Regions from separate parts of the Pseudomonas sp. LS_2 genome, predicted to be linked through region 1. Evidence: predicted binding sites of a transcription regulator. Region 1 holds the regulator's gene; each other region holds the start of a gene.
The links. The regulator sigma-54, encoded in region 1, starts transcription at its own class of promoters, with help from an activator protein. The targets are predictions, from matches to a motif close to ANTGGCATNNANNTTGCTNT.

Region 2: the regulator sigma-54 is predicted to act here: its motif matches at 1,788-1,807, upstream of RAC97_RS18920 (flagellar basal body rod protein FlgF).
Region 3: the regulator sigma-54 is predicted to act here: its motif matches at 1,468-1,487, upstream of glnA (glutamate--ammonia ligase).
Region 4: the regulator sigma-54 is predicted to act here: its motif matches at 1,647-1,666, upstream of RAC97_RS23035 (CmpA/NrtA family ABC transporter substrate-binding protein).

The regions. Positions count from the first base shown of each region.
Region 1 is NZ_JAVAYC010000041.1:16,185-19,391, forward strand. Features, by position in the region: gene ptsN (PTS IIA-like nitrogen regulatory protein PtsN) at 1-267, opposite strand, end outside; gene hpf (ribosome hibernation-promoting factor, HPF/YfiA family) at 279-587, opposite strand; gene RAC97_RS23325 (RNA polymerase factor sigma-54) at 666-2,162, opposite strand; gene lptB (LPS export ABC transporter ATP-binding protein) at 2,342-3,067, opposite strand; gene lptA (lipopolysaccharide transport periplasmic protein LptA) at 3,068-3,207, opposite strand, start outside.
Region 2 is NZ_JAVAYC010000023.1:23,597-26,803, reverse strand. Features, by position in the region: gene flgH (flagellar basal body L-ring protein FlgH) at 1-118, opposite strand, end outside; gene flgG (flagellar basal-body rod protein FlgG) at 156-941, opposite strand; gene RAC97_RS18920 (flagellar basal body rod protein FlgF) at 990-1,730, opposite strand; gene RAC97_RS18915 (hypothetical protein) at 1,975-2,160, opposite strand; gene flgE (flagellar hook protein FlgE) at 2,236-3,207, opposite strand, start outside.
Region 3 is NZ_JAVAYC010000001.1:134,417-137,623, reverse strand. Features, by position in the region: gene thiI (tRNA uracil 4-sulfurtransferase ThiI) at 1-1,167, opposite strand, end outside; gene glnA (glutamate--ammonia ligase) at 1,585-3,000, shown strand; gene RAC97_RS00615 (chorismate mutase) at 3,157-3,207, shown strand, end outside.
Region 4 is NZ_JAVAYC010000039.1:27,074-30,280, reverse strand. Features, by position in the region: gene rmf (ribosome modulation factor) at 226-441, shown strand; gene RAC97_RS23040 (quinone-dependent dihydroorotate dehydrogenase) at 553-1,578, opposite strand; gene RAC97_RS23035 (CmpA/NrtA family ABC transporter substrate-binding protein) at 1,707-2,921, shown strand; gene RAC97_RS23030 (ANTAR domain-containing response regulator) at 2,932-3,207, shown strand, end outside.

The DNA.
Region 1 (3,207 bases):
GATCGGGGCGTCCAGATGCAGCAGAGCGCTGACCGGGGTGGTGCACCCTTCGAGACGGCAGTGGGGAATGGCAATGCCATTGCCGAAACCGGTGGAGCCCAGCTTCTCGCGAGCGACAAGCTTTTCGAACACTTCGTATTCGTTGAGCTCAGTGACTTCCCGGGCGATCGCTTCGGCCACTTTCTCCAAAGCGCGTTTCTTACTAGTGACCCCCGGTACGTTCACCAGGGAACGGCCGGGGGTCAGGATGGTTTCAAGTCGGATCATGGATGAGGGGATCAGCGGGCTGCTGCACCTTGCAACAGGCTCTGCTGTTTTTCCTTGTGTTTTTTCAGTTGGCGGTCGAGCTTGTCGGCCAAGGCATCGATTGCTGCATACATGTCTTTATCTTCGGCGTTCGCAACCACTTCGCCGCCAGGAATCTGCAAGGTCGCCTCGACCTTCTGTTGCAGCTTCTCGACCGTCAGGATGACCTGCACGTTGGTGATCTTGTCGAAGTGGCCTTCCACGCGAGCGAGTTTCTCGAGAACGTACTCACGCAGCGGCTGGGTGACTTCTACATGGTGTCCACTGATGTTGACTTGCATACAGCTTCTCCTTTGTTGCCCGTGCATAGAGAGGCAGGTATTGCGCCTGCCACTGAAACGCTGTGGCACATCCAGGGGCTACATCAATCGCTTGCGTTCGCTCGACGGTGCAATGCCGAGGGACTCGCGGTACTTGGCGACGGTGCGACGGGCGACCTGAATGCCTTGTGCCTCCAGTAAACCAGCGATCTTGCTGTCACTCAATGGCTTTTTCGCATTTTCCGCAGCAACCAGTTTCTTGATGATCGCGCGAATCGCCGTGGACGAGCATTCGCCGCCTTCGGCGGTGCTGACGTGGCTGGAGAAAAAGTATTTCAGCTCGTAGATGCCACGCGGCGTATGCATGTATTTCTGTGTGGTGACGCGGGAAATGGTCGACTCGTGCATGCCCACCGCCTCGGCGATATCGTGCAGCACCAGGGGCTTCATCGCTTCGTCACCATGGTCGAGGAAGCCGCGCTGGTGCTCGACGATCTGGGTGGCCACCTTCATCAGTGTCTCGTTGCGGCTTTGCAGGCTCTTGATGAACCAGCGCGCTTCCTGTAACTGGTTGCGCATGAAGGTGTTGTCGGCACTGGTGTCGGCACGGCGCACGAAGCCTGCGTATTGCGGGTTGACGCGCAGTCGCGGGACCGCCTCCTGGTTGAGTTCCACCAGCCAGCGGTCGCTGTCCTTGCGCACGATGACGTCGGGGACGACGTATTCGGGCTCGCTGGACTCGATCTGCGAGCCGGGACGCGGGTTCAGGCTCTGCACCAGCTCGATGACCTGGCGCAATTCGTCTTCCTTGAGCTTCATGCGCCGCATCAGCTGGCTGTAGTCACGGCTTCCGAGCAGATCGATGAAGTCGGTGACCAGGCGCTGGGCCTCGGCCATCCATGGGGTGCTGCCGGGGAGTTGGCGCAGTTGCAGCAACAGGCACTCGCCCAGGTTGCGTGCGCCGACGCCCGCAGGCTCGAACTGCTGGATGCGGTGCAGGACTGCCTCGACTTCATCGAGCTCGATATCCAGCTCCGGGTCGAAGCCTGCACAGATCTCCTCGAGTGTGTCGTCCAGGTAGCCTTGGTTGTTGATGCTGTCGATCAGGGTGACGGCGATCAGGCGATCGGTATCGGACATCGGCGCCAGGTTCAGTTGCCACAGCAGGTGGCTTTGCAGGCTTTCCCCAGCGGAGGTGCGGGTGGTGAAGTCCCACTCGTCGTCATCGTTGCTGGGCAGGCTGCTGGCGCTGGTCTGGTAGATGTCTTCCCAGGCGGTGTCGACGGGGAGTTCGTTGGGAATGCGCTCGTTCCATTCGCCTTCCTCCAGGGTTTCCGCGCTGCCGCCAGTGGTTTCCTGGAAGCTGCTCTCCTGGGGTTCGGCAACAGGCTTGCTGTCGCCGTTCTCGGCCATCGGGTCGCTGTTGTCGAAATCGTCGCCGTCTTCCTGACGTTCGAGCATCGGGTTCGACTCCAGCGCTTCCTGGATTTCCTGCTGGAGGTCCAGGGTGGAGAGCTGAAGCAGACGGATGGCCTGTTGCAACTGCGGGGTCATCGTCAGTTGCTGGCCCATTTTTAGGACGAGCGATGGTTTCATGGCTGGAACTTAATACCTTGTTCGCCGGCACGCATGTGCCATCTACTACAGGGCGCCAAGGCGCCGAATTTTAAGCAAGTTATATGCCTGAAATTCTGGCGTTTGCCTAGACCCTGTAACAATTAAGCCTCTCGTGCGAGGCTTTGCCAGCTTGATTCAGTGCTCCAGGTTGGCCTGGGTCAGAGCCGGAACTCGTGACCCAGGTAAACCTCCTTGACCAGCTGGTTGGCCAGGATGGTCTCGGAATCGCCTTCGGCGATCAGTTGACCATCGTTGACAATGTAGGCGGTTTCGCAGATGTCCAACGTCTCGCGCACGTTGTGGTCGGTGATGAGTACGCCGATGCCCTTGGCCTTCAGATGATGGATGATCTGCTTGATGTCGCCCACGGAAATCGGGTCGACGCCGGCGAAGGGTTCGTCCAGCAGGATGAACTTTGGCGCGGTGGCCAGGGCGCGGGCAATTTCCACGCGACGTCGTTCGCCGCCGGACAAGCTCATGCCGAGGTTGTCGCGGATATGGCTGATGTGGAATTCCTGCAGCAGGCTTTCCAGCTCCTGGCGCCGGCCTTCACGGTCCAACTCCTTGCGGGTTTCGAGGATCGCCATGATGTTGTCGGCCACCGACAGCTTGCGGAAGATCGACGCTTCCTGGGGCAGGTAGCCAATGCCGGCGCGCGCGCGGCCGTGCATGGGCTGGTGGCTGACGTCGTTGCTGTCGATCAGTACGCGGCCCTGGTCGGCCTGGACCAGGCCGACGATCATGTAGAAACAGGTGGTCTTGCCGGCGCCGTTGGGGCCGAGCAGGCCGACGATCTGGCCACTGTCGATCGACAGGCTGACGTCGCGGACGACCTGGCGCCCCTTGTAGCTCTTGGCCAGGTGCTGCGCTTTGAGGGTTGCCATTTACTCGGCCTTCTTCTTCGGCTGGATCACCATGTCGATACGCTGGCGCGGTGTGGTCACGTTGCCACCACGACCTGCGGTCGCCACCTGGGTCTTGGTGTTGTAGACGATCTTCTCGCCTTCGGTGGTATTGCCTTCGT
Region 2 (3,207 bases), on a different contig from region 1:
TCGGGGTGCGCGGCAATACCGGCGCGTAGTACGGGTCGTTCGGCTTTGGCGTCGGCGCGACGCAACCTGCCAGCAACACCGCCCCCCCCAGGGCGAACACGGACAACAGACGATTCATGACGCTTACCTCACGGTGAAACAGGGTTGTGACTGACTTACAGCTGCTGGGTAACGAACGACAGCATCTGGTCGGCGGTGGAGATGACCTTGGAGTTCATCTCGTAGGCACGCTGGGTGGTGATCATGTTCACCAGCTCTTCCACGGTGCTGACGTTGGAGTTTTCCAGGGTCTGCTGCTGGGTGGTGCCGAAGCCGTTCAGGCCCGGGGTGCCGATCTGTGGCGCGCCGCTGGCGGCGGTTTCCAGGAACAGGTTGTTGCCGATCGCTTGCAGGCCGGCCGGGTTGATGAAGTCGGCGGTCTGCAGGTTGCCGATGATCTGCGGCGCCGGGTTGCCGGCAACGGTGATCGACACGGTGCCGTCCTGGCCGACGGTGAAGGTCTGCGCATCCGGCGGCACGACGATGGCCGGTTCCAGGGCGAAGCCATTGGCGGTGACCACCTGGCCATCGGAGTTCAGGTGGAAGGTGCCGTCACGGGTGTAGGAAACCGTGCCATCGGGTTGCAGCACCTGGAAGAAGCCGCGGCCATTGACCGCCAGGTCCAGCGGGTTCTCGGTGGTTTGCAGACTGCCGACCTGGAAGTTCTTCTGGGTGCCGACAATGCGCACACCGGTACCGACCTGCAGGCCCGATGGCAGTTCGCTGTCCTGGGTGGACTGGGCACCCGGCTGGCGCTTGACCTGGTAAAGGAGGTCCTGGAACTCGGCACGATCTCGCTTGAAGCCGGTGGTGGAGACGTTGGCCAGGTTGTTGGAAATGACCGAGAGGTTGGTGTCCTGAGCGGACAGGCCGGTTTTAGCGACCCAAAGAGCCGGAAGCATTTAGTGTTCTCCTCGTGCGCCTGTTTTACGGCACCCGTTCAAAAGTGGTTAGACGATTTGCAAAACCCGAGCCATGGCTTCGTCGCCCTGCTCGGCTGTTTTCATCATCTTGACGTGCAGCTCGAACTGCCGGGACAGCGCCAGCACCGAGGTCATTTCCTCGACGGCATTGACGTTGCTGCCCTGGAGGAAACCCGACACCACCCGCACGTTCACGTCGGCATCGGCCGGCTGTCCGCTCTTGGTGTGGATGAGCCCGTCCAGGCCCTTGGTCATGCTGGCGATGTCCGGGTTGACCAGCTTGATGCGGTCGACCTCGGCCATCACCCGTGGGTCTTCGCCCATGGCGCGGATGCTGATGGTGCCGTCATCGCCCACCTCGACCTTCTGCTCCGGGGGAATGGCGATCGGACCGCCGTTGCCGATCACCGGCATGCCGTTGCCGGCACGCAGCACGCCCAGGGCGTCGATGTTCAGGCTGCCGGTACGCACATAGGCCTCGCTACCGTCAGGGGCCTGCACGGCGATGAAACCATTGCCGGACACCGCCACGTCCAATTCGCGACCGGTCTCGATCATCGCCCCAGGCGTAAAGTCGGTGCCTGGCCGCTCGCTCATGGCGAAGGCACGCGCCGGAAAGCTGTCGCCGAACACCGGCATCGAGCGCGCCTGCTCCAGGTCACGCTGGAAACCGGTAGTGGAAACGTTCGCCAGGTTGTTGGCATGGGCCTTCTGCGCCATCGCGTTCTGGCTGGCGCCGGTCATGGCCACGTAAAGCATCTTGTCCACAGTCATCCTCCGCTACGCTGGCGATCGGTTGCCGCCCGCCGTTGCTCTGATGGCTATAAAGCAAGTTCCGAACCAACTTTCAAAAGACGTAAAAAAGCCCGTGAATACGGGCTTTTGGGGAAAGCGGTCAGGAAAAGAACGACGGATATCCGGCGGGCGTTTGCCGGTGGCGGCAAACCGTCGCCCAGCGAGCCTATTCGCAGTGTCGCCACAGCCCGCTCCTACCGGGACGCGGCGCAAAACCTCAATGCTCGCGGCACCCACCATTATTGAACGGCCCGGCAAAGCGCTTCCAGCCATCGCCCGGGGACCACTGCGAACACACCAGGCGGCCATCGACCTGGCTTTCCCAGCGCCACCACGGCGCCATGCCCGCCTGGGCCTGATGCAGGCAAAGCGCGGCAGCACAGGCAAGGATCCACTTGTTCATGACGCCTCCCTTGAAACGACAGGCCCCTTCACGGGAAAGGGGCCTGGGTAACGCTACTCGACCAACCCGCGACCATCAGGTCATCTGGATGATGGTCTGCATGATGGTGCTTTCGGTGGAAATGGTCTTGGCGTTCGCCTGGTAGTTGCTCTGCGCCTTGATCAGCTCCACCAGCTCCTGGGTCAGGTTGACGTTGGAAGCTTCCAGCGAGTTGGACTCCACCGAGCCCAGGGTACCGGTCTTCGGCGCATCCACGTTTGGAATGCCCGAGGCGAAGGTCTCGGTCCAGCGAGTACCGCCGATCTGCTGCAGGCCCTGTTCGTTGGTGAAGCTGGCAATGGCTACCTGGCCAATGGCACGCGACTGCTGGTTGCTGAAGCTGGCGAACATCACACCGGTGGAGTCGATGGACAGGCTCGACAGGATACCGGTGGCGTAACCGTCCTGATACGGACGCTGGCGTGCGGTGTCGGTGTTGTAGGACGTGGTGCTGCCCATGGCCAGGCGGATACCGTCGGCATTGCCGTTCGAACCGTTCGGCCCCCAGGTGCCGGCGGCGTTCTGCGAAGCCGGGATCCAGCCAACCATGTTGAAGTTGTTGTTGGTCACGCTCCAGGTCGCCCCTGCCGGCACACCCGTGGCACTCGCGGTCATGGCATTGACCGAGCCGTCGCTGTTGAAGCTGATGGTGCCGCTCAGCGGAGTGGTGCTGGTAGGATCGAACGGGTTGCGACCATCGACCAGGGTGTACATGGTCCACTCGTTGGTACCGGTCTTGCGGTAGAACTGCTCCATGGTGTGCTCGTTACCCTGGCTGTCGTACACCTTGGTCGGGAACGACTTGGTGTAGGTGTTCTGGTCAGCCGGGTCGAAGGCCAGGTTCGGGTCACCGGCAACCGGCGGTACGGCCGGCAGCGGGATGTCCTTGGCGGAGGAGTTCAGGTTCAGGCTCTGGTCGATCGTGGAGGTGGCCCGCGGCGCCAGCGCCGAGGTATCGATGCGCAGATCGCTCAGCACACCCCGCTGGATATTGCCGTTGGCGTCGGC
Region 3 (3,207 bases), on a different contig from region 1:
CACGTTGTCGATGGAGATGAACTTGGCACGCTCCAGCGCGCGCTCCAGCACCGCCATGTCGAACTGCTTCTCTTCGTGCTCCATGCGGTGGCGCTTGGCATGGGTGGTCGGGTTCACCGAGATCACGCCGCAGTATTCGGGCATGTGCTTGGCGAACTCGGCGGTGCCGATTTCAGAGGCGGTGTCGATGATGTCCTGCTTGTGGCTGGCCAGCAGCGGGCGCAGCACCAGCTTGTCGGTGGCCGAATCGATGATCGACAGGTTCGGCAGGGTCTGGCTGGACACCTGGGAAATCGCCTCGCCGGTGACAAGCGCGTCGATCTGCAAGCGCTCGGCCATGTGCGCGGCACCACGCAGCATCATGCGCTTGAGGGTCACGCCCATATAGCTGTTGTCGACCTTATTGAGGATTTCCCCGACCACTTCCTCGAACGGCACGCTGATGAACAGCACGCGCTGGCTGCTGCCGTACTTCTTCCACAGGTAGTGGGCCACTTCCATCACGCCCAGCTCGTGGGCACGGCCGCCAAGGTTGAAGAAGCAGAAGTGGGTCATCAGGCCGCGACGCATCATCTGGTAGGCCGCCACCGTGGAGTCGAAGCCACCGGACATCAGCACCAGGGTCTGCTCCAGGGCGCCCAGCGGGTAGCCGCCGATGCCGTTGTGCTGGTTGTGGATGACATACAGGCGCTGGTCGCGGATTTCGATACGCACCAGTACCTCCGGTGCCTTCAGGTCGATGCCGACGGCGCCGCACTGCTGGCGCAACTGGCTGCCGACGTAGCGGTCGACGTCCATCGAGGTGAAGTCGTGGTGGCCGCCGCGCTTGCAACGCACGGCGAAGCGCTTGCCGGCCAGCAAGTGGCCAAAATGCTGCCGGCACTTGGCAACGATGTCGTCGAAATCGCCGAGGGGGTATTCCTCGACTTGCAGGAAGTGGGTAATGCCGGGCGTGCAGGTAAGACGCTCGATCATTTCGCGCTGAATCTTTTCGTCCTCGACGCGGGTGACCACTTCGAGATTGTCCCAGACACCGTCGACCGCGAGCTCAGGATCGAGGTCCTTGAGCACGACGCGGATGTTCTTGCCGAGCTGGCGGATGAAGCGCTTGCGCACCGGCCGGCTCTTGATGGTGATTTCCGGGAAGACTTTGACGATGAGTTTCATGGGTTTAACAGCGCGCCCAGGGCCTACTGAAAATGAGGGGCGCGAATTATAGCGGAAATTGCTCAAGGTTTGAGCAACTTTTGTACAGAAGGTTTGCAGCGCGATATCGGGCACCTGCGCCAGCTCGATTCACCGTCAAATCGGTCACAAAGCCCCCAGAAAGAGCACGGAAGCCGCTTAATGCACCACAATGATGCGCAGCCAATGATTATCGCCCTTTATGAGTGCGCTTTTCAGCGGCGCCACCCCTGGAAATGCCCGCAGACGCCCCTTTTTATCCCGCACTCGCCATTTTCGGGCACTGGCATGCAATTTGCTCCCTTGTGAGGCAGGTAAGCTTGGCCGACTATCCGCGCCCGGCAACACCCTTTTTCCAGGGCAGCGGCCCACCGCGCTCTAGACCATCCGGAGGACAACATGTCGAAGTCGTTCAAGTCGGTTCAGCTCATCAAGGACCATGACGTCAAGTGGATCGATCTGCGTTTCACTGACACCAAAGGCAAGCAGCAACACGTCACCATGCCAGCTCGCGATGCGCTGGACGAAGACTTCTTCGAAATCGGCAAGATGTTCGACGGCTCCTCCATCGAGGGCTGGAAAGGTATCGAAGCCTCCGACATGATCCTGCTGCCGGATGACACCTCCGCCGTGCTGGACCCGTTCACCGAAGAGCCGACCCTGATCCTGGTCTGCGACGTGATCGAACCGTCCACCATGGAAGGCTACGACCGCGACCCGCGTGCCATCGCCAAGCGTGCCGAAGCGTACCTGAAGACCACCGGTATCGGTGACACCGTCTTCGTAGGCCCTGAGCCTGAGTTCTTCATCTTCGACTCGGTCAAGTTCAAGTCCGATATTTCCGGCTCGATGTTCAAGATCTTCTCCGAGCAAGGCTCCTGGATGACCGACGGCGACGTCGAAGGCGGCAACAAAGGCCACCGCCCAGGCGTCAAAGGTGGCTACTTCCCGGTTCCACCGGTCGACCACGACCACGAAATCCGTACTGCCATGTGCAACGCCATGGAAGAAATGGGCCTGGTCGTCGAAGTTCACCACCATGAAGTGGCGACTGCCGGCCAGAACGAGATCGGCGTGAAGTTCAACACCCTGGTCGCCAAGGCTGACGAAGTACAGACCCTGAAGTACTGCGTTCACAACGTTGCCGATGCCTACGGCAAGACCGCTACCTTCATGCCCAAGCCTCTGTACGGCGACAACGGCTCGGGTATGCACGTTCACATGTCGATCTCCAAAGACGGCAAGAACACCTTCTCCGGCGACGGTTATGCCGGCCTGTCCGATACCGCCCTGTACTTCATCGGCGGCATCATCAAGCACGGCAAGGCCCTGAACGGCTTCACCAACCCGTCCACCAACTCGTACAAGCGTCTGGTCCCAGGCTTCGAAGCCCCGGTCATGCTGGCCTACTCGGCTCGCAACCGCTCGGCCTCGATCCGTATTCCTTACGTTTCCAGCCCGAAAGCCCGCCGCATCGAAGCGCGCTTCCCGGACCCAGCGGCCAACCCATACCTGTGCTTCGCCGCACTGCTGATGGCTGGCCTGGACGGCATCAAGAACCAGATCCACCCAGGCGATGCCGCCGACAAGAACCTGTACGACCTGCCGCCTGAAGAGGCCAAGGAAATCCCGCAGGTATGCGGCAGCCTGAAAGAGGCACTGGAAGAGCTGGACAAGGGCCGTGCGTTCCTGACCCAGGGCGGCGTGTTCTCCGACGACTTCATCGATGCCTACATCGAGCTGAAGTCGGAAGAAGAGATCAAGGTCCGCACCTTCGTTCACCCGCTGGAATACGACCTGTACTACAGCGTCTGATGTAAGCGGCGCCTAGCGCCGCAAGCGTCAAACCGGAACGGCCTCCTTAGGGAGGCCGTTTCTGTTTATACCCACATGGTATTCGGAAGCCACCTACGCGCGAGTAGCCTGACGCATCGCCACACTCGGGCCCTCACCCATAGAAGGAGACTTCCCATGCGTCCTTTCCTGCTGCCCCTGCTCTGCGCCTTGGCCCTGCCCGGCCAC
Region 4 (3,207 bases), on a different contig from region 1:
TTTATTTACTTATCCTATGACCCTTGGAAACGTTACGTCCTTATGACAAATCGATCATTCACACTGTGACGCGCGGTGCGTTAGAACTCCTCTCAGGCCACTTTGCAACGAAGTGGCACTTTCCGCTCGCCACGCCGGCAGCGAGCGCAAGACCGGCAGAACGATTCTGCCCGGCCTCCCAGAGGCCGACGGGACATTACAGTCAACAAGTGAGGGCAACACCCTATGAGAAGACTTAAGCGTGATCCGTTGGAAAGAGCATATTCACGTGGCTACCAGTATGGGGTCACCGGTAAATCCCGCGAACTTTGCCCCTTCAATCTGCCATCCGTTCGCCAGGCCTGGATCAACGGCTGGCGTGAAGGTCGCGGCGACAACTGGGACGGTATGACCGGCACCGCTGGCATCCATAGACTCAACGAAAATCACGCCGTTGGCTGAACGAGGACACTGAATTCGAGTCACCATGCGCGCCCTATCCGGGCGGCGGGCTGCGGCCCAGGGGCCCCACGTGGGGCCCTTTTTATTGGCCGCGTTTCGATTGCCTGTTTCTTAGCGCCCCGGCATCGCCGCAATGGCATCCACCGCCTCGCGGATCAACGCCGGGCCTTTGTAGATGAAACCGGAGTAGACCTGTACCAGGCTGGCGCCGGCAGCGATCTTCTCAGCCGCATGACGCCCTTCGGTAATGCCCCCCGCCGCGATAATCGGCAACTTGCCAGCCAACTCACCGGCCAATACCTTGACGATGTGCGTGCTCTTCTCCAGCACCGGCGCGCCCGAAAGCCCCCCTGCCTCGCCACCGAACGGCAGGCCCTCGACCCCTTCGCGACCCAGGGTGGTGTTGGTGGCGATCACTGCGTCCATGCCGGACTCCACGAGTGCCGAGGCTACCAACGCGGTTTCCTCGTCGCTCATGTCCGGGGCGATCTTGATCGCCAGCGGCACGCGCTTGCCATACTCACCCGCCAGCTTTTCGCGGCGCTCGGCCAAGGCATCGAGCAGTTGCTTGAGCGAGTCGCCGAACTGCAAGGTACGCAGGCCAGGGGTATTGGGCGAGCTGACGTTGACGGTGATGTAGCTGGCGTCGTTGTAGACCTTCTCCAGGCAGATCAGGTAGTCGTCCTGGGCCCTTTCGACCGGAGTGTCGAAGTTCTTGCCGATGTTGATGCCCAGCACGCCGTCGTAGCGCGACGCCCGTACCCGCGTCAGCAGGTGGTCCACGCCCAGGTTGTTGAAGCCCATGCGGTTGATGATCGCCGTCGCCTCAGGCAGGCGGAACAGGCGCGGCTTGGGGTTGCCTGGTTGCGGGCGCGGCGTGACGGTGCCGATCTCGACGAAGCCGAAGCCCAGCTGGGCGAAGCCATCGATGGCCGCGCCGTTCTTGTCCAGGCCCGCGGCCAGGCCCACGGGGTTGGCGAAGTTCAAGCCCATCACCGTCACCGGCAACGCGGCCGGGCGCTTGCACAGCAGGCCGTTGAGGCCCAGGCGGCCACCGGCGCCGATCAGGTCCAGGGACAGGTCGTGGGAGGTTTCCGGGGAAAGCTTGAACAACAGCTGGCGGGCCAGGGTATACATGGGCGGGCAGGACTCGGGGGTGAGTGAGGGAGGCGATTATAGCCAGCGCGCCGCCTCGGGGACAGGGCCTTGGCATATGGGTTGCTTCGGCGTGGGTGCAGCCCGATCGGTACGGGCGAGGATTTTTCGTGAATACAGCTCCCCCCGCAGCACCCCTGGCCTGGGTCAACGGCAGCGATGCGCCGGAAAAACCCAGCCTGAATATCGGCTTCATGGCCCTCACCGATTGCGCCTCCGTGGTGGTCGCGGCCACCCAGGGCTTCGCCCAGCAACACGGCCTGACCCTCAACCTGCGGCGCCAGGCATCCTGGTCCGGGCTGCGCGACAAGCTGGTCAGCGGCGAACTGGACGCCGCCCACTGCCTGTATGGGCTGGTCTACGCCGTGCACCTGGGCCTGGGCGGCGTACCCGCCAGCGACATGGCGGTGCTCATGGGCCTGAACCAGAACGCCCAGGCCATCAACCTGTCCACTGCCCTGCAACGCAAGGGCGTGACCTGCCCTGAGGCGTTGGCGAAACTGGCGCACCAGAATGGCGCGCGCCTGACTTTCGCCCAGACCTTCCCCACCGGCACCCACGCCATGTGGCTGTACTACTGGCTGGCCAGCCAAGGCATCCACCCCTTGCACGATGTCGACAGCGTGGTGGTGCCGCCCGCGCAGATGGTCGCCCACCTGCAGGCGGGGCGCATCGATGGTTTCTGCGTCGGCGAGCCGTGGTCGGCCGATGCCGTGGCCCAAGGCCAGGGCTTCACCCTGGCCACCAGCCAGTCGATCTGGCCAGACCACCCGGAGAAAGTGCTAGGGTGCGCCCGCGTCTTCGTCGAGCAGTATCCCAATACCGCACGCGCGCTGGTCAAAGCCATACTGGCCGCGAGCCGCTTCATCGAACAAAGCGAGGAAAACCGCCGCAGCACCGCGCAACTGCTCAGCGGTGCCGCCTACCTGGACCTGCCCACCAGCAGCATCGAGCCACGCCTGCTCGGTGACTACCATGACGGCCTGGGCAACCACTGGCAGGACCGCCACGCCTTGCGCCTGTTCGACCAAGGCCGCGCCAACCTGCCCTACCTGTCCGATGGCATGTGGTTCATGACCCAGTTCCGCCGCTGGGGCCTGCTGCGCGAAGACCCCGACTACCTGGCCGTGGCCACCGATGTGCAGCAACTGGCGCTGTACCGCGATGCCGCCCAAGCACTGGGCGTGCCGTGCGGCGGATCGGCGATGCGCAGCAGCCTGCTGATCGACGGTAGCCATTGGGACGGTAGCGACCCCTATGGCTACGCCCGCAGCTTCCGCCTGCACGCTTTGGGCGATGCGGCCGATGCCCGTGTCGGTTCGTGAGGAGGCTCGTATGCTGCGCATCCTGTTGATCGACGACACCGAGAAGAAAGTCGGCCGCCTGAAGGCTGCACTGATCGAGGCGGGCTTCGAAGTGATCGAAGCCCAGGGCCTGACCATCGACCTGCCCAGTTGCGTCGAAACGGTGCGACCGGACGTGGTGCTGATCGATACCGAGTCACCGGGCCGCGATGTGATGGAACAGGTGGTACTGGTCAGCCGCGACCGGCCGCGACCTATCGTGCTGTTCACCGACGAACACGACCCGGGGGTGATGCGCCAGGCCATC